Paractinoplanes abujensis: one gene and its partner. The protein of the gene in region 1 interacts with the protein of each later gene in a pairwise test. Links are inferred from orthologs where the notes say so. Each region holds a gene or a part of one and is shown on either strand. Other genes may lie near its edges. The genes, in order: aceE and nth.

Region 1 (9,544 bases):
AATCAGTGAGTCGGCGGAGGCGATTCGCCTGGCCGCGCCCACGAAACCGCCGTCCACCAGGGCCGCCAGCACGCCTTCGCCGACGCCGCCGGAGCGCCGGGTCTCGTCGACGATCAGGACCCGGCCGGTGGCCGCGGCCTCGCGGACGAGGTCGTTGACGGGAAGCGGATTCAACCAGCGAAGGTCCACCACTCGGGATCCGTAGCCCTGCTCGGCCAGCTGGGCGGCGACCCGCAGCGACATCCGGAGCCCGTTGCCGTACGTGATGATCGTCAGGTCCTGGGCGCTGCCGAGGGGGTAGGTGCGGGCCCGGCCGATCGGCACGTGCTCGGTGGTCCAGGCGCCGGGCCCGCTGTACGGGGCCAGCCACTCGTTGTCGCCCTGCTGGTAGAGGTCGCGTGTGTGGTAGAGCGCGATGGGCTCCAGGAACACGCAGACGCTGCCGTCGGACGCCGCCGAGGCCAGGCAGGAGCGCAGCATGGGCGCGGCGTCGCTGGGCCGGCTGGGCACGGCCAGCACCAGGCCGGGGATGTCGCGCAGCACGGCGACCGAGTTGTCGTTGTGGAAGTGGCCGCCGAACGCCTGCTGGTAGGCGAGCCCGGCGACCCGTACGACCATGGGGTTGCGGTAGGCCCCGGACGAGAAGAACGACATCGTGGCCGCCTCCCCCCGCAGCTGGTCCTCGGCGTTGTGCAGGTAGGCCAGGTATTGGATCTCGGGCACGGGGATCCGGCCGTCGAGGCCGGCCCCGAGCGCGAGCCCGAGGATCGTCGTCTCGTCGAGCAGGGTGTCGAAGACCCGCTCGTCGCCGAAGCGTTCCTGCAGGTGTTTGGTGACGCCGTAGATCCCGCCCTTGCGGCCCACGTCCTCCCCGAAGACCAGCACGCCGGGCTCGTAGGCCAGGGCGTCGGTCAGGGTGGCGTTGATGGTCTGGGCCAGGGTGAGCGGGCCGGACTGCTCGGGCAGTTTGCCGCCGAAGGCCCGGGAGCGGGCGGCCGCGCCGGGGCCGAGGGCCCGGGTGGCGACCTCGGTGATCATGTGGGCGGCACGCAGGGGCCGGCGCGGGGCCAGCGGCGCCACGATCTCGGCCACGTTGGCCAGCTTGGGCTCGCCCAGCACCTCCTCGGCGACCTTGCGGACCTGCCAGCCGACCTCGTCGTAGCGGGCGATCACCTCGTCCGGCCCGAGCAGACCGGCCTCGACGAGCAGCCGGGCGGTGGCGATCAGGGGGTCGCGCTCCAGATCCCGGCCGATCTCGTCGGCCGTACGGTAGGCCACCTCGGCGTCGGCCCCCGCGTGGCCCATCAGGCGCACGGTGGACAGGTGCAGCACGGCGGGGCGGCGCTCGCGGCGCACGTAGCCCACGGCCTCGATCGCCGCGTCGTAGGTGGCGGTCAGGTCGCAGCCGTCGGCCGCCGAGTAGCGCACCCCGGGGCGCGACCGGAGCATGGCCGCCAGCCAGCCCTCGGGGGTGGGCACGCTGATCCCGAGCCCGTTGTCCTCGCAGATCAGCAGCAGCGGGAGCGGCGCACCGGTGTGCTCGAACCAGCCCGCGGCGTTGAGCGCGGCGGTGGCCGCCGCGTGGTTGGCCGAGGCGTCGCCGAAGGAGGCCACGGCGATGGCGTCGCGCGGCCAGCGGGCGTCGCCGCCCGGGCGGGCCAGCGAGGAGGCCAGGCCGACGGCCCGGGGCAGGTGGGACGCCACGGTCGAGGTGGTCGGGACGATGTTGAGGTCGGCGCTGCCGAAGACCTTGTGCCGGCCCCCGGCGATGGGTTCGTGGGCCGAGGCGACCACGCCTCGCAGCACGTCACGGGCGGCGTCGGGCAGGCTCTTGGCGCGGGCGCTGAAGAAGGCGGCCGACCGGTAGTGCAGCAGGGCGGGGTCGGTGGGCAGCAGCGCCGCGGCGACGGCGGCGTTGCCCTCGTGGCCTGACGATCCGATGGTGTAGAAGCCCTCGTTGAAGCTGCGCAGCCAGCGGGCCGCGAGGTCGAGGTGGCGGCTGGCCAGCTGGGCGTCGAACAGTTCGAGCGCGCGGGCGCCGGTCAGGGTGGAACCGTCGCGGACGGCGTCGCCGGGCGCGCGGCGTCCTTCCGGGAGAGGCAGGGCCGACACAGCGTTGCGGAAGCGCTCGTCGAGGTTCTGCGGGGTGGTCACCTGACCAGCATTACCGACATGAGCGAGCCTCGCCATGGGAGGAAAGTCGCCCACCCGGCGGGACCTGCGCAAGGGCTGGCAGACTCGGCTCATGCGCACCGAAGTGATCACGGTTCGGACCGGCTCGCGTCCCGTGGTGCGGGACATCACCCGCGAGGCGGAACGGTTCGTGGAGTCCGAAGGGGACGGGCTGCTGCACGTTTTCGTGCCGCACGCGACGGCCGGGCTGGCGATCATCGAGACCGGCGCCGGGTCGGACGACGACCTGCTGACCGCGATCGACGAGTTGCTGCCGACCGAGGACAAGTGGCGGCATCGGCACGGCTCGAAGGGGCACGGACGCGATCACGTGCTGCCGGCCTGGATCCCGCCGTACGCGTCGCTGCCCGTGATCGGCGGCCGGATAGCCCTGGGCACCTGGCAGTCCATCTGTCTTGTGGACACCAACGGAGACAACCCGGAACGCCAAGTAAGGTTCAGCTTTCTACAAGGCTAACGAAGTTACTGCTCAGTACGTGTGTCGCGAATCGCGTACCCGGACGGTAGGCGTGACGATGCGCACGGCGAAGGGGCAGGATGGAGCTATACCCGAGCGGCTCACACAATGGGCGCCCGGTTCCGACACCCGACCAAGAGGAATGCCTGTGGCCACGGAGCGCAAGCGCCCGGTGATCAGCGACGGCCTGCCGAGCCAGCTTCCGGACATCGACCCCGAAGAAACCAATGAGTGGGTCGAGTCGCTCGACGGAGTCATCGACGAACGCGGCGCCAAGAGAGCCCGTTACGTTATGTTGCGCCTGCTCGAGCGGGCCCGGGAGCGACAGGTCGGCGTCCCGCCCCTGACCTCCACGGACTACATCAACACGATCCCGCCCGAGCAGGAACCCTGGTTCCCCGGCGACGAGTTCGTGGAGCGCCGGATCCGGGCCTACATCCGCTGGAACGCCGCGATGCTGGTGCACCGCGCGCAGCGCCCCGAGATCGGCGTGGGCGGCCACATCTCGACGTACGCGTCGAGCGCCAGCCTCTACGAGGTCGGTATGAACCACTTCTTCCGCGGCAAGGACCACCCGGGCGGCGGCGACCACATCTTCTACCAGGGCCACGCCTCCCCCGGCATGTACGCCCGGGCGTACCTCGAGGGCCGGCTCAGCGAGAACGACCTCGACGGCTTCCGCCAGGAGCTCTCGCACCCCGGTGGCGGCCTCCCGTCGTACCCGCACCCGCGGCTGATGCCGAACTTCTGGGAGTTCCCCACGGTCAGCATGGGCCTGGGCCCGCTGAACGCCATCTACCAGGCGCGCTACAACCGCTACCTGCACAACCGCGGCATCAAGGACACCAGCCAGCAGCACGTCTGGGCGTTCCTGGGCGACGGCGAGATGGACGAGGTGGAGTCGCTCGGCGCGATCGGCCTGGCCGCCCGCGAGGAGCTCGACAACCTCACCTTCGTGATCAACTGCAACTTGCAGCGCCTGGACGGGCCCGTACGGGGAAACGGGAAGGTCATCCAGGAGCTGGAGGCCTTCTTCCGGGGTGCCGGATGGAACGTCATCAAGGTCGTCTGGGGCCGGGAATGGGACCCGCTGCTCGCCGCGGACACCGACGGCGCGCTGGTCAACCTGATGAACGTGACGCCCGACGGCGACTACCAGACCTACAAGGGCGAGTCCGGGGCGTACGTCCGGGAGAACTTTTTCGGTCGCGACCCGCGCACCCGCAAACTGGTCGAGGGCATGAGCGACGACGAGGTCTGGAACCTCAAGCGCGGCGGCCACGACTACAAGAAGCTGTACGCGGCCTACAAGGCGGCCACGGAGCACACCGGCCAGCCGACGGTGATCCTGGCCAAGACGATCAAGGGCTGGACGCTGGGCTCGCACTTCGAGGCCCGCAACGCCACGCACCAGATGAAGAAGCTGACGCTGGACGACCTCAAGGGCTTCCGCGACCGGCTCTACCTCGACATCAGCGACAAGCAGCTCGAGGACAACCCGTACCTCCCGCCGTACTTCCACCCCGGTGAGAAGTCCGACGAGATGCAGTACATGCTCGAGCGCCGCCGTGAGCTGGGCGGGTCCATCCCGACCCGGCGCACCAAGGCCAAGGCGCTCAAGATCCCCGAGTCGAAGCAGTTCGGCGACATCAAGCGGGGCAGCGGCAAGCAGAAGATCGCCACCACGATGGCCTTCGTCCGCCTGCTCAAGGACCTCATGAAGGACAAGGAGTTCGGCGCCCGCTGGGTCCCGATCATCCCTGACGAGGCCCGCACGTTCGGCATGGACTCGCTGTTCCCGACCAAGAAGATCTACTCGCCGCACGGCCAGACCTACACGTCGGTCGACCGCGAGCTCTTCCTGTCGTACAAGGAGGCGACCAACGGCCAGATCCTGCACGAGGGGATCAACGAGGCCGGGTCGACCGCGAGCTTCATCGCCGCCGGCACGTCGTACGCCACGCACGACGAGCCGATGATCCCGCTCTACATCTTCTACTCGATGTTCGGGTTCCAGCGCACGGCCGACGAGCTGTGGGCGGCGGCCGACCAGATGACCCGCGGCTTCCTGCTCGGGGCCACCGCCGGGCGCACCACGCTCAACGGCGAGGGCCTGCAGCACGAGGACGGGCACTCGCTGCTGATCGCGGCGACGAACCCGGCCGTGGTGGCGTACGACCCGGCGTTCGCGTTCGAGATCGCGCACATCGTCGAGGACGGCCTGCACCGCATGTACGGCGAGAAGCAGGAGAACATCTTCTACTACCTCACCGTCTACAACGAGCCGGCCGTGCAGCCCGCCGAGCCCGAGAACGTCGACCGGGAGGGCCTGCTCAAGGGCATCTACCGGTACGCCGCAGCGCCCGAGACCACCGGGGCCAAGGCGCAGCTGCTGGCCTCCGGCACCGGCATGGCCTGGGCGCTGAAGGCACAGACGCTGCTGGCCCAGGACTGGGGTGTCGGCGCCGACGTCTGGTCGGTCACCTCGTGGACCGAGCTGCGCCGCGACGCGGTCGAGGCCGAGGAGCACAACCTGCTCCACGTCGGCGACCAGCCCCGCAAGCCGTACATCCAGCAGAAGCTGGAGGGCACCGAGGGCCCGGTCATCGCGGTCAGCGACTTCATGCGGGCCGTGCCCGACCTGATCTCGCGCTGGGTGCCGAACGCTTACACGTCGCTGGGCACCGACGGCTTCGGCATGAGCGACACCCGGCACGCGCTGCGGCGGCACTTCCACGTCGACGCCGAGTCGGTCGTCGTGGCCACGCTGCGCCAGCTCGCGCTGAGCGGCAAGGTGCCGTCGCACGTCCCGGCCGAAGCGGCCAAGAAGTACGCGATCGACGACGTCAACGCGGCCCCGGTCGGAGAGACCGGCGGCGACAGCTGACGAACGGCCGCCGGCCACGCGGGCTCTCAAGCCGAGGCGAGACCGGCGGCGACAGCTGAGCGTCTGATTTTCGACGCCGGATCCGCCCGAAAGGTGCGGATCCGGCGTTTCGCGTCTCAGCCCGTCCCTAACCGCGCCGATAGGGGCTAGGTGGGACGCAACAGCCGCAGTCTGCAGATCAGTCACAAGCTCCTCGCTCTGGGCCTGGGCGGGGTGATCGGCACGGCCGTCGTCCTTGTGGCGGTGGGCGCCTGGGAGAGCGGTGACTTCGCTGCGGGCACCGAGCGCGAGGTGGTGGCCCAGAACACCGCGAGCCTCAACCGCACCACCACCGACGTGACCACCCTGGTGCAGTCGGTCGGCAACGAGGTGCAGAACAGCGTCAACGTCAGCATGCACGCGGCGTCGGAGCTGCTGACCCAGCGCGGGGGCGCCCGCCTGACCGGCCAGACGACCACCTGGACGGCCACCAACCAGGTGAGCCAGGCCAAGACCTCCGTACGGCTGCCGCGGCTGACGGTGGGTGGCACCTGGCTCGGCAAGAACACCGATTTCGGCGTACGGACCCCGTTCGTCGACGACGCCGCGTCCCTGTCCAGCTCGACGATCACCGTGTTCCAGCGGATGAACGCCGCCGGTGACTTGTTGCGCGTCGGCACGACCGTCAAGGCCAAGACCGGCGCCCGGGCGATCGGCACGTACATCCCCGCCGTCGGCGCGGACGGCAAACCCAACGCGGTCGCGGCCGCGATCAAGGCGGGCAAGCCGTACCGGGGCGTGGCCCAGGTGGTCGGCACCCCGTACGTCTCGGCCTACGACCCGATCAAGAACGCGTCCGGCCAAGTGATCGGCGCGCTCTACGCGGGTGTGCCGCAGGCCGAGGCGCTGAAGAACCTGACCGCCGCCGTCGAGGCGGGCGAGGTCGGCGAGAACGGCTGGCTCTCCGTCTTCAGCACGGCGGCGGCGAACTCGGGTCAGATCGTGGCGTCGAACATCGGGGGCGCGGCGGACAGCGTGGACCTGACGTCGACCGACGCGAACGGCACCGAGTGGGTCAAGGAGCTCGTGACCAAGGCGCCCACGCTGGGCGAGGGGCAGACCTGGACGACGAAGTACCAGCTGGCGGGCGCGGCCGGTGGACCGGTCGGGCCGACCACCACCACCGTCGCGTTCTACAAGCCGTACTCGTGGGCCATCGTGATCGGTGGCTACGACAACGACGCGGCGGGCCCGGTCGACACCGTGCGCGACGGGCGCACCGAGATGCTGTGGACGCTGGTCGTGGCGGCGGTGCTGCTGGCGCTGATCGGCGGCGTCGTGGCGGGCGTGCTGGCCCGGCGCATCTCGCGCCGCCTGAGCGGCCTCACCGCGGGCCTGTCCCGGCTGGCCCAGCGCGACCTGACCGTGACCGTGCCGGTGACGGGCGGCGACGAGATCGCGACGGCGTCGACCGCGCTGAACTCGGCGGCCGACGAACTGCGCACGGTGATGATCGAGGTGACCAGCGCCTCGCACGACGTGACCACGACGGCCGGGCAGGTGGCCGCGACCGGCGGCGAGCTGGCCGGCTCGGCCGAGGCCGCGGCGGGCCGGGCGGGCACGGTCAACCACGCCGCCGAGAGCGTTTCGACGGTGGTGCAGACCGTGGCCGCGGGCGCCGAGGAGATGGGCGCCTCGATCCGCGAGATCTCGACCAACGCGCAGGACGCGGCGGAGGCCGGACGGGACGGCGTGGGCCTGACCGCGGCCGCGGCCGGCGTGATCGGCGAGCTGCGCGACTCCACCACGAAGATCGCCGACGTCGTCCGGCTGATCGCCAGCATCGCCGAGCAGACCAACCTGCTGGCCCTGAACGCGACCATCGAGGCGGCCCGGGCCGGCGAGACCGGCAAGGGCTTCGCCGTGGTGGCCAACGAGGTCAAGGAGCTGGCCCAGGAGACCGCGCGGGCCACCGAGGACGTGACCGCGCGGGTCGCCGCGATCGAGAGCGACACCACCCGGGCGGTCGACGCCATCGAGGCCATCACCGCCCGGATCGCCCAGGTCAACGACTACCAGACGGCGATCGCGGCGGCGGTCGAGGAGCAGGCCGCGACCACCGCCGAGATGGCCCGCAACATCAGCGAGGTGGCCTCGGGCAGCCGGGACATCGCCGAGGGCATCGGCGTGGTCAGCGGCGCCGTGGAGGGCACCCGGGCCTCGGTCTCGGTGTCGCACCGGGCCGCCGACGAGCTCAACGCCACCGCGCGCAGACTGACCGGTCTGGTCAACAGGTTCACGGTGTAGGCACGTACGTCACCACGTCGACACCGGTCTTGGTCTGCCAGCTGCCGGTCAAGGTCAGGGCGATCTTCGTGCCCTCGGCCCAGAGCTTGCGGCCCTCGCCCTGCACGACCGGGAAGTTCATGATGCGGTACTCGTCGATCAGGTTGTGCCGGGTGAGGTGGTTGACCAGGTCGGCGCTGCCGTTGATGAGCAGCGCGGCCGGACCCGCCTTGAGCTCGCGGACGGCGTCGACCACGTCGCCCTGAAGGAACGTCGCGTTCCACTCGGGCTCGGTCAGCGTGGTGGTCGCCACGTGCTTGGGCATCGCGTTCATCTTCACGCCGAAGTCGCCGGTCTGGGCCTCCATCTGCGGCCAGGCGGCCTTGAACCCCTCGTACGTCTTGCGGCCCAGCAGCAACGCGTCGGCCTCGTGCAGATTTTCCGCCTGCCAGCCGCTCAGCTCGTCGTTGAAATAGGGTCCGCTCCAGGACGGCTCCTCGAACACTCCGTCGAGTGTCACGTATTCAACGGCAACGATCTTGCCCATGGCGTCTCTCCTCAAAGTACGCGGCCCGAGGTGACCGTATCGGACGCACGTTGAGTGTTCGTTCGAACGCGCTCCGGAGTATGGACCGGTGACGCGAGTTTTCCGTAAGCTGCCCCCGTGGGTGGCAATGGGGCCTTCCCGAGAGATCAGTGATCCTCTAATCTCCGAGGAAAATGAGCCCACGAGGAGGGCCGGATGGCCGTCGCCCACGGAGTCCCCGTCCTCGCCACCCCGGTCGAACCCGTGCGCCGGTCGTGGATCGGGTTGTTGTTCGCGGCCAACCTGGGCCTCTGGATGGCGTACTTCACGCCCATCCAGGTGCTGCTGCCCGAGCAGGTCGCCGAGATCACGCCGGACAGCAAAGAGCTCTGGCTGGGCATCGTCACCGGCATCGGCGCGATCGTGGCCATCGTGGTCAATCCGCTGGCGGGTGCGCTCTCCGACCGTACGAGGATCAAGCTCTTCGGCCGCCCGTACGGGCGCAGGCACGTCTGGACCCTGGCCGGCTGCGCCCTCTCGGTGCTCTCGATCGCCGTGCTGGCCGAGGCCCGCAACCTGTTCACCGTGATCGTGGCCTGGTGCTTCGTGACCGTCGGGATCAACATCATGCTGGCCTCGCTGACCGCCGCCGTGCCCGACCGCGTGCCGGTGGCCCAGCGCGGCCTGGTCTCCGGCTGGATCGGCATGCCGCAGGCGCTCGGCCTGGTCGTCGGGGCCGTGCTGGTCACCGCGGTGCTCACTGACATCGGGCCCGGCTACATCGCGCTCGGTCTGGGCCTGGTCGTGCTGGCCGTGCCGTTCGCGCTGCTGACCAAGGACGACCCGCTGCCGACGGGGCACAAGGTGCGCGCGCACTGGAAGATCGACCTGCGTGGCCACCCCGACTACATGTGGGCCTGGGGCACCCGGTTCCTGGTGCAGCTGGGCAACGCGCTGGGCACGCTCTACCTGCTCTACTTCCTCGACGACGCGGTCGGGCTGGACGACCCGGACACCGGCCTGCTCTACATGATCCTGCTCTACACGGTCGGCATGATCAGCACCGCGATGATCGGGGGCTGGCTCTCCGACCGGGTCGGCCGGCGCAAGATCTTCGTGATCTGGTCGGGGGTGCTGATCGCGATCGCCGCCACCCTGCTGGCGATCTGGCCCACCTGGGCGATCTCGCTGGTGGCGGCGTTCCTGTTCGGCATGG
Region 2 (9,230 bases), 1.9 Mb from region 1 along the record:
ACAACCAGGTGCCGCTGGTCGTGCCCGAGGTCAACCGCGAAGCGCTGAGCTACCGTCCGCGCAACATCGTCGCCAACGCGAACTGCACCGTGATGGCGATGATCATGGCGATCGCGCCGCTGCACCACGAGTACGGTCTGCGCGAGCTCGTGCTGGCGTCCTATCAGGCCGCCTCGGGCGCCGGCCAGTTCGGCGTCGACACGCTGCACGACCAGCTCAGCAAGGTGGCTGGTGACCGGCTGCTGGGCTCCCGTCCGGGCAACGTGCGCCAGGCTGTCGGCGACGACCTCGGCCCGTTCCCGGCCCCGCTCGCGCTCAACGTGGTGCCCTGGTCGGGCGCGCTGGAGCCGCTGGGCTGGTCGTCCGAGGAACTCAAGCTGCGCAACGAGTCCCGCAAGATCCTCGCGCTGCCGGCCCTCAAGGTCTCGGCCACGTGCGTACGGGTGCCGGTCGTGACCGCCCACTCGATCGCCGTGCACGCCGTCTTCGCCGCCGAGGTCGACGCCGAAGGCGCCCGGCAGGTGCTGCGCAACGCCCCCGGCGTGATCCTCGTCGACGACCCCGAGTCGGGCGAGTTCCCGATGCCGATCGACGCGGTCGGCACCGACCCGTCGTGGGTGGGCCGCATCCGCCGCGCGATGGACGACCCGCGCGCCCTCGACCTGTTCGTCACGGGCGACAACATGCGCAAAGGCGCCGCGCTCAACACCGTGCAGATCGCCGAGCTGCTCGCCGCCGAGCTCAGCAGATGACCGAGGTCGTCGAGGTGGTCATCACGGCGGGCGACCCCGAGTGGCTGGCCGCCTTCACCCGCCGCCTGGTCGACGACCGCCTCGCCGCCTGCGGCCACCAGATACCGGCGATTCGCTCGATCTACCGCTGGCAGGGCGAGGTGCACGACGACCCCGAGGCCCGTGTCGCCCTGCACACCCGGGCCGAGCTGGTCGATCGCATCGTCGACCGAGCCAACGCCGAGCACCCGTACGACGTGCCGTGCGTGCTGGCCCTGCCCGTGCTCGCGGGCAACCCGGCCTACCTGGACTGGGTCAGGCAGGAGACCACGCCTCCACACCGGTGACGACCTCGCGCCCGGTGTCCGCGGCCTCCTCCACGGCCAGCGCCAGCAGCTGATCCTGGACGCCGTCGGCCAGCGGATACGGCGGCGGACCGGCGCCGCGCACCCAGGCCGCCATCGCGTTGAGCAGCGTCGCCGTGGCAATCTCGTCGTCATTGAACCGGCTTCCGACGTACGGGTTCCGGAAGAGCACCTGCCCGTCCAGCATGATCGTCTCGGTGTCGAAGCCGTTGAGGTCCAGGTCGTGCCCGCTCTGCCGGCGCACCAGGGCAGACCGGCCGATCGCCCGCGGCGCGGCCAGATGCACGATCTCGTCGTCCTGCAGCTCACCGTGCGTGCCGCGAACCAGCAACCGCCGGAAACGCAGCAGATTGCGGGTCTGATTGGTCGTGAAGTCGTAGACGGCCGACTGTCCGCCGCCCAGCCCCGGCTCGCTGCCGCCCCTTTCGCGGCCGCCTCTTTCGTTGCCGGCCACCTCGCTGCCGCCCTCCGCAGCTCTGGCACCGTCGGCCGCGCCGCCGAAGTGCAACGTGGCGATGGTGGTGGTGGCCAACTTGGGCTCCGGGTCGCCGGTCCAGCCGCCGCGGTCGAGCGGATCGAGCAGAGGCGCCACCGTACGCACGGCGCGCACGGCGGCCGGGGCGAAGCCCACGCCCAGCAGACCGCGGATCAGCGACATCGCGTGATACTGCTGCGTCGACGAGACCTGCACCTGGGTCGGGGCGCCGATAAGGCCGGAACGGACCGTGGCCAGCCGGGCGGCGTGCGTAGGCATCAGCAGGTATTGCTCGGCCACCTGCACCAGACCGGACGCGCCGGCCGAGGCCCAGAGCTCCCGCAGCCCGGACAGGTCGGGGGCGGGCGGCGTCTCGGCCAGAACCGGGACCTCCAACGCGACGGCCTCGGCGATCACGTCGGGGTTGGCGGCCTTCGGGACAGCGGTCACGACGAAATCCGGCCGGGTCGCCCGGACGCAGGCGGCCAGGTCGGGAAAGGCCGGCACGGGAAGCGGGCGCTTGTGCGGGTCGCGCACCACTGCGGCGACGCAGTCGACCCCGGGCAGGCATTGCGCCACGCGGTGGAAGGCTGCGGCCCGAAAACCGAATCCGACAAGCGCGAAGGTGGTCATCCGCCCACCGTAGACAGCCACGCCGGCCCATGACTCGGCGCCGAGATGCGGATGGCGGGGGTTGACGGCGCGGCCTGGGGATGGGGTGTGGCGGCGCCGCGGCGTGGGGATGGGGGCTGAGTGCTGACGGCGACGCGGCGATGTGGTGAGCCGGGGGCTGGAGCAGCGGCTGGGCGTCGGAGAAGTGGGCGGGCGCGGTAGGCGGTGGCTGCGGGTCAGGCGCAGTCGCCGGTGCGGACGCCTCGCGTGCGGGCCTCGCCGGCCTGGGCGACGGGGGCGGCCTCGGCCGCGGTCAGCGCGAAACCGGTGTTCTTGTCGTCGGCCGCGGCGGCGAAGATGACGCCCAGCACCTGGCCGTTCGTGTTGATCAGGGGGCCGCCCGAGTTGCCGCTGCGGACCAGCGAACGGATCGTGTAGATCTCACGGGTCACGTCGCCCGAGTCGTAGATGTCGGGGCCGGTGATGCGGCCGACGTCGCGTACGCGGGCGGACTGGGCGTCGTACGGGCCGTCCTGGGGGTAGCCCAGCACGATCGCGCTCGCGCCCGTCTTGGCCTGGCCCCGCAGGAAGGGCATCACCGGCGCGGTCAGACCGGGAACATAGAGGACGGCCAGGTCGCGGTCGGGGTCGTAGACGACGACGGTGGCCCCGATGCGGCGGCCGTTCACCTCCACCTCGGTGTCGCGTGTGCCCGCGACGACGTGCGCGTTGGTCATCACCCGTTCGTCGGCGTAGACGAACCCGGAGCCCTCGATGCGACGCGAGCAGCTCGGCGCCGTGCCCAGCACCTTGATCACCGAGCGCTTCGACTTCTGCACGATCTGGGAGCCCTTGAGCGCCGGGTCGGGCGCGGCCACCTCTTTGGCGTCGGTCGGGGTGAGGCCGCCGAAGACGTCGGGGAAGCCGCTGGTGTCGAGCGTGTCGCGCAGCGCGGCCGAGAGCGCCTGCGCCTGGTCGGGCATCAGGCTGTTGATGCCGCCGAGGATGGCGCTGTTGCGGACCTCTTTGTTGAGACCGGGGAACGGGGTCGAACCCAGGGGCACCGCGATCAGCCAGGCCACCAGCAGCACCGCGACCAGCGAGATGGCCGCGCCGCCGGCGTCGTCGGCACGCTGCAGCGGACGGCTCTGGATCGCCCGGCGCAGGTGGGTGCCGAGCCAGCCGGCCAGCGTCTGCCCCAGCACGGCCAGCGCGAAGATGGTGACCAGCGAGACGACCAGCCGGGCCGACGGGTCGGAGAAGCGGTCGGCGATCAGCGGGCCGACCTGCAGGCCGATCAGCACTCCGCTGAAGAAGCCGCCGAACGAGAGCGCGCCGATGACGAAGCCCTGGCGGTAGCCGCTGATCGCGAAGACCAGCATGAGCAGGATCAGGATGCCATCGACCACGGACCCTCACCCAGCGTAGAAATCGACCACGGACACTCACCCAGGGTAGAGGCGCTTGGCCAGGGGTGGCTCACGGCAGAACCTCGTCGGGTGCGCCACCGCGGGCGGCGGGCACCGGAGCGCTCGCGTCGGGCAGGTCGACCAGGGCGCCCGGCTGCCACGGCTCGGCCCAGCCGCCCATGTCGAGCAATGTCGAGATCACCCCTGCCGTGAAACCCCAGACGAGAAGACCCCGCACCTGAAAGGCGGGACCGATCCAGCCGCTGGGGTGTCGTACCCGAATACGGTTCCGCGGGTCGACCAGTTCACCGATCGGCAACCGGGCCACGTGGGCGACCTCGGCCGGCTGCCGCGGGCTGACCGGATGCGGGCGCCGCCACCAGGCCAGCACCGGCGTGACGACGAACGAGCTGACCGGGATGTAGAGGTCGGGCAGCAGCGCCAGCACCTCGGCGCCGGACGGTTCGAGGCCGACCTCCTCGTTGGCCTCGCGCAGGGCGGTGGCCACGGCGTCGGCGTCCTCGGGGTCGGTGGCGCCACCGGGGAAGGCGGGCTGCCCGGCGTGGTTGCGCATGGTTGCGGCCCGCTGCAGCACCAGCAGGTCGGGGCCGTGTTCGCCCTCACCGATCAGCACGAGCACGGCGCTGGGCCGCCCGCCGCCGGCCGGGGGCCGCAACGTCGTGAAGTCTTCGGTGCGGCAGGTCGCGACGCGGTTCAGCAGCGGGTCGAACCATTGCGGCAGGCCATCGGGGCGGCCCAGCACTCGTCCCCGGCTCACGGGGTCACCGTCACGCCGGTGTGGGTGCGGACCAGTTCGGTGAGCTGGGGGGCCTGCAGTGGCAGCGGATGCATCCAGGCCCGGCCGGCCGGGTCGAGAAAGAGGGTGATCGGCAACCGGATCTGGCCCAGGTTGTTGAGCAGCGAGCTCTTCTCGTCGAACAGGGTGGGCAGGCGCACGCCGGCGTCGGTGGCGAAGGAGGCGCCCTTGTCGCGGTGGTCGCCGGTGTCGACGCCGAGCACGGTGAGCCGGCCCGCGGCCCGGTCGGCCAGGCTTTGCATCACGGGCAGCTCGTCGCGGCAGGGCCCGCACCAGGAGGCCCACAGATTGATCACCGCGGGGCCGCGCAGGTCGCGCAGCGAGATCTGGTCGTCGCCGTCGAAGCAAGGCAGGGTCAGGTCGGGCAGGCTCGCCAGCGCCGAGCCACCCGCGGCAGCGGACGGGGGCGGGGCCGTGGGGGGCTCAGTGTCGGAGATTGGGGCGGCCGACGGCGGCGGGGCGGTCAGGGCGTCGCAGCCGGCGAAGGGCGAGGCGACAGCAGACTCGTCGCCGCTGCAGGCAGCTGTGGCCACCGCCAGCAGCAGAGCGAGCGGCGCCGCCAGCATCCGGCCCCGCCGAGCGCCGAGCCGCCGATGGCGCGAGAGTCGCGGGGCGGCGGCCCGGTGGGCGAGTCGCGGGGCGGCGGCCGGGTGGGCGAGTCGCGGGGCGACAGCCGGGGGTGAGAGCTGTGGGGCGGCGGTTGGGCGCGAGAGCCGCGGAGCGGTGGCCGGGTGTGCGGGCTGCGGGACACCGGCCGGGTGTGCGCGCTGCGGGGCGGCGAAAAGCCGCCGGCGCCTCACGGAACGTCCGGCGCGGCGACCGCCGCGGCCGGGACGAGCTCGGGGTCGACCCCGGCGGCGACCGCCAGCTCGCGGGCGCGGGGCCCCTTGAGCAGCTTGGCCGCGGCGGCCGCCTCGGTCGGGCCGGTGCCGTAGGACGGGCACATCGGGGCCAGGGTGCAGGCGCCGCAGGCGGGCTTGCGGGCGTGGCAGACCCGGCGGCCGTGGAAGATGATCCGGTGCGACAGCATCGTCCAGTCGCGCTTCTCGATCAGCTCGGCCACCAGGAACTCGATCTTGACGGGGTCTTCCTCGGCGACCCAGCCGAAGCGGTTGGTGAGCCGGCGGAAGTGGGTGTCGACGGTGATGCCGGGGACGCCGAACGCGTTGCCCAGGATCACGTTGGCCGTCTTGCGACCGATGCCGGGCAGGGCGACCAGCTCGGCCAGCGTGGCCGGGAGCACCCCGCCGTGCTTCTCGATCAGCGCCTGACCCAGCTTGATCAGCGAGTCGGTCTTGGCCCGGAAGAAACCGGTCGGCTTGAGCAGCGTCTCGAGCGCGGTGCGATCGGCCGCGGCGTAGTCGGCGGCGGTCTGATACTGCTTGAACAGCGCAGGGGTGACCTGGTTGACTCGCACGTCGGTCGTCTGCGCGGACAGGATCGTGGCCACGGCCAGCTCGAGCGGATTGGTGAAGTCGAGCTCGCAGTGAGCGTCGGGATGCGTCTCGGTCAGGACGCGGGCCATCTTGCGGGCCCGCCGCTTGCGCCCGATGGGCGTTTCCGCCGTGAACCGCTTTGCCGCTGCCACCGGAGTCACCGCTAAAGAGTACGTCGCCCCTACGACAGGGTCTGTCACGCGGACGGCGTGATCGAACCGTCCGCGCCGATCTTCACGCCGCTGTCGGGGAAGTCCTGCCGGCTGAGCTGGGCCACAAGCTTGCGGCCCTGCTCGTTCGCCTCGTCCCGGGTGGGCAGGCCGTTGCCGTTCATGTAGGTGGAGAGCAGCTTGCCGCCCCCGTACGTCCCGTCCTTGCTCAGCGTGACCTGCAGGACCCCGCCGTATTTGAGGACGCCACTGCGCGACAGCGTGCGCCCGCCGCCCGCGAAGTTGCCCAGGCTGTAGGCGATCAGTTTGCCCTGGTAGAACTCCATGCCCCGGAGCACGTGGGGCCCGTGCCCGACGACCAGGTCGGCCCCGGCGTCGACCACCGCGCGGCTGAACTTGATCGGGTCACCCCGGTTCTCCCCGTGGAACGTCTCGGTGCCCGGCTTGACGTGCTGCTTCTCCGAGCCTTCGGCACCCATGTGCACCTGCACGACGACCAGGTCGGCCTGCTCCTGGGCCCGCTCGACCACGGACCGGGCCTGGTCGAGGTCGATGAGGCTGTTGGCTCCGGCGTACGAGGAGAAACCGACGACGGCGACCCGCACACCTTTGACCTCGGCCACGGTGATCTCGTCGGTGTTGCCCGTGGCCTTGATGCCGGCCTCCTGGAGCGCGGCCCGGGTGTTGCGCGCGCCCTGCGGGCCGAAGTCCTTGGCGTGGTTGTTGGCCGTGTTGACCAGGTCGAACCCGCCGTCCCGGAGATGTTTCACGTACGCGGGCGGGGAGCGGAACGCGAAGCAATTGGGCGAGGGCGGCGACCCGCACTTGGACGCGCCCGTGTTCTCGGTCAGCGGTTGTTCGAGGTTGCCCATCACGAGGTCGGAGGCGAGCGCCGCCTGCACCGAGTCGAAGAACCCCTCGCCGTTCGCCGGGGGCATCCGGTTCGGCGCGTTGCTCATCATGATGTCGCCGGTAGCCGACAGTGTGACCGTGCCCTCATCGGCCGCGGCCGCCTCGGTGGGGCGCGCGGCGGAAGCGGGCGCGGAGGGGGTGGACGAGGCGGCTCCCGCATCCTGCCACTGCGCGGCCGAGCCGGAACCGGAGTCGCGGTTCGCAAAAGCGACACCGCCGATACCGAGCGCAGCCAAAACCGCCAGGACAATAGCGACAGTAAGGACAGGCCGCCCGAAAATGCCTGGCCGTCGATGCGGGGGGTGGGAATTCATCGACGGCGACGATACCTTCAGGTGGCGACGCGGACGAACCGTCGAAAGGCTTGTCGTTGCCTCCACTGGGCGACGAAAAATACTGCCCGTCACGGCGGGACTGGTTACCCTGCGGTATCTAGATCAAGGGGTGCCCGCCCGATTCCCGCCCGCGTGCGCCTAGACTGATCGAGCGCAGGCGTTGCGCGTGTTCGGAGGTGCGGCGATGGATGAGGTACTGGCGCGCAGCGGGATCTTCCAGGGCGTTGACCCGGAGGCCGCCGAGGCGCTCGCCAAGGAGATGGACACGGTCGAAGTCCGCAAGGGCGACGTCCTGTTCAACGAGGGCGAGGCCGGTGACAGCCTGTACATCGTGCTGTCCGGCAAGATCAAGCTGGGCCGGCGTGCGGCCGACGGCCGGCAGAACCTGGTCTCGATCATGGGCCCGTCCGACATGGTCGGCGAGCTCTCCCTCTTCGACCCGGGCCCGCGCACGGCCACCGCGACCGCGGTGACCGACGCCCGGCTGGCCCGGCTCAAGAAGACTTCGCTGCGCCCGTGGCTCAACAACCGGCCCGAGATCGCCGAGCAGCTGCTGCGGGTGCTCGCCCGCCGCCTGCGCCGCACGAACGACGCGCTGGCCGATCTGATCTTCACCGACGTGCCCGGCCGGGTTGCGAAAAACCTGCTCCAGATGGCGGGCCGGTTCGGCACCCGCGACGGTGGTGTGCTGCGCGTCACGCACGACCTCACCCAGGAGGAGCTGGCTCAGCTCGTCGGGGCGTCCCGCGAGACGGTGAACAAGGCGCTGGCCGACTTCGCCTCGCGCGCCTGGCTCCGGCTGGACGGCAAGAGCGTGATCATCCTGGACCCCGAGCGCCTGGCGCGGCGCGCCCGCGTCTGACCCTCAGCACCTTGTCGGGGCCGTCCCAGTGGGGCGGCCCCTAAATCTCGTGTATTACCCCTCCAAAAGGGGACAAACCTGCATCTTTCGCATCCGTGTCGCACCTGGTTGACCACTCGTTGTGGAGGTGGTCGAGAGGCACCGGCGGATACGAGAGGGCGCGGCTTTGAACATGGTGGGGGGCGTACAGCGCATCGGGGTGCCGACGTGACCGTGCTCGACACCGCCGTCGACCCGCGCACCCCCGGCTATCCGGAGGCCCGCAACGCCACCCTCGACCGGCTCGACCGGCTCGACGCGGCGCTGGAGGAGGCCCGCGCGGGCGGCGGCGAACGGGCGGTCACCCGGCATCACGCGCGCGGCAAACTGCTGCCCCGCGAGCGCATCGAGATGCTGCTCGACCAGGACGCCCCGTTCCTGGAGCTGTCGCCGGTCTCGGGTTGGGGCACCGAGTTCCCGGTGGGCGCGGGCGTGGTCACCGGCATCGGCGTGGTCGAGGCCGTCGAATGCATGATCATCGCGACCGACCCCACCGTGGAGGGGACGGCGGCCAACCCGTACGCGGTCGAGAAGATCCGCCGGGCCGCCCGGATCGCCTCGGCCGACCGCCTGCCGCTGGTCAACCTGGTCGAGTCGGCCGCCGAGAGCCCGGGCGTGGGGACGCCACCGGGCGGCAGCATCGCGCGCGACCTGAGCCGGCTGTCCACCCGGCGCGTGCCCGCCGTGTGCGTCGTCTTCGGGCCGACCAGCGGCGACATCGCCTACCTGCCGGCGCTCGCGGACTACACGATCATGGTGCGCGGGCACGCCAAGCTGCTGACCCATCCCCGTCCGCGGGCCGGCGCGAACGGCTCCGACGTCCGTGCCCCGGCGGCCCCGGCCGACCAGCTGGCCGAGGACGAACGCGACGCGCTGCGCCTGGCCCGCCAGTGCGTACGCCGGCTGAACTGGCGCAAAGCCGGGCCCCCGCCCCGCACGTTCCCGCCCGCCGAGCCCAAGTACGACCCCGAGGATCTGCTGGCGCTGGCCGGGCTGTCCACCCTCTTCGACCCGCGCGAGGTGCTGGCCCGGCTGCTCGACGGCAGCGAGTTCGACGAGTTCAAGCC

Evidence for each region.
Region 2: the proteins of aceE (region 1) and nth interact in binary tests that used the Escherichia coli proteins (3 or more experiments, as listed by UniProt). The link is inferred for Paractinoplanes abujensis from one-to-one orthologs.

Annotation. Positions count from the first base shown.
Region 1 is NZ_JACHMF010000001.1:5,169,381-5,178,924, forward strand. What follows is about bases 2,453-5,737. They hold aceE (pyruvate dehydrogenase (acetyl-transferring), homodimeric type), read left to right. Parts: upstream 2,453-2,798; coding sequence 2,799-5,537; downstream 5,538-5,737. Other genes in these bases: BKA14_RS23375 (YjbQ family protein), read left to right, coding at 2,453-2,650; BKA14_RS23385 (methyl-accepting chemotaxis protein), read left to right, coding at 5,688-5,737. In the rest of the region: BKA14_RS23370 (thiamine pyrophosphate-dependent enzyme), read right to left, coding at 1-2,190; more of BKA14_RS23375, read left to right, coding at 2,246-2,452; more of BKA14_RS23385, read left to right, coding at 5,738-7,823; BKA14_RS23390 (dihydrofolate reductase family protein), read right to left, coding at 7,813-8,349; BKA14_RS23395 (MFS transporter), read left to right, coding at 8,545-9,544. UniProt on the Escherichia coli protein: Component of the pyruvate dehydrogenase (PDH) complex, that catalyzes the overall conversion of pyruvate to acetyl-CoA and CO(2).
Region 2 is NZ_JACHMF010000001.1:7,098,459-7,107,688, forward strand. Bases 4,107-7,077 are described here. They hold nth (endonuclease III), read right to left. Parts: upstream 6,007-7,077; coding sequence 5,206-6,006; downstream 4,107-5,205. Other genes in these bases: BKA14_RS32545 (NUDIX hydrolase), read right to left, coding at 4,107-4,370; BKA14_RS32550 (TlpA family protein disulfide reductase), read right to left, coding at 4,367-4,975; BKA14_RS32560 (CapA family protein), read right to left, coding at 6,042-7,077. In the rest of the region: BKA14_RS32525 (aspartate-semialdehyde dehydrogenase), read left to right, coding at 1-752; divalent-cation tolerance protein CutA, read left to right, coding at 749-1,078; BKA14_RS32535 (Gfo/Idh/MocA family oxidoreductase), read right to left, coding at 1,047-2,204; BKA14_RS32540 (MarP family serine protease), read right to left, coding at 2,420-3,592; more of BKA14_RS32545, read right to left, coding at 3,663-4,106; more of BKA14_RS32560, read right to left, coding at 7,078-7,241; BKA14_RS32565 (Crp/Fnr family transcriptional regulator), read left to right, coding at 7,447-8,124; BKA14_RS32570 (carboxyl transferase domain-containing protein), read left to right, coding at 8,332-9,230. UniProt on the Escherichia coli protein: DNA repair enzyme that has both DNA N-glycosylase activity and AP-lyase activity. The DNA N-glycosylase activity releases various damaged pyrimidines from DNA by cleaving the N-glycosidic bond, leaving an AP (apurinic/apyrimidinic) site.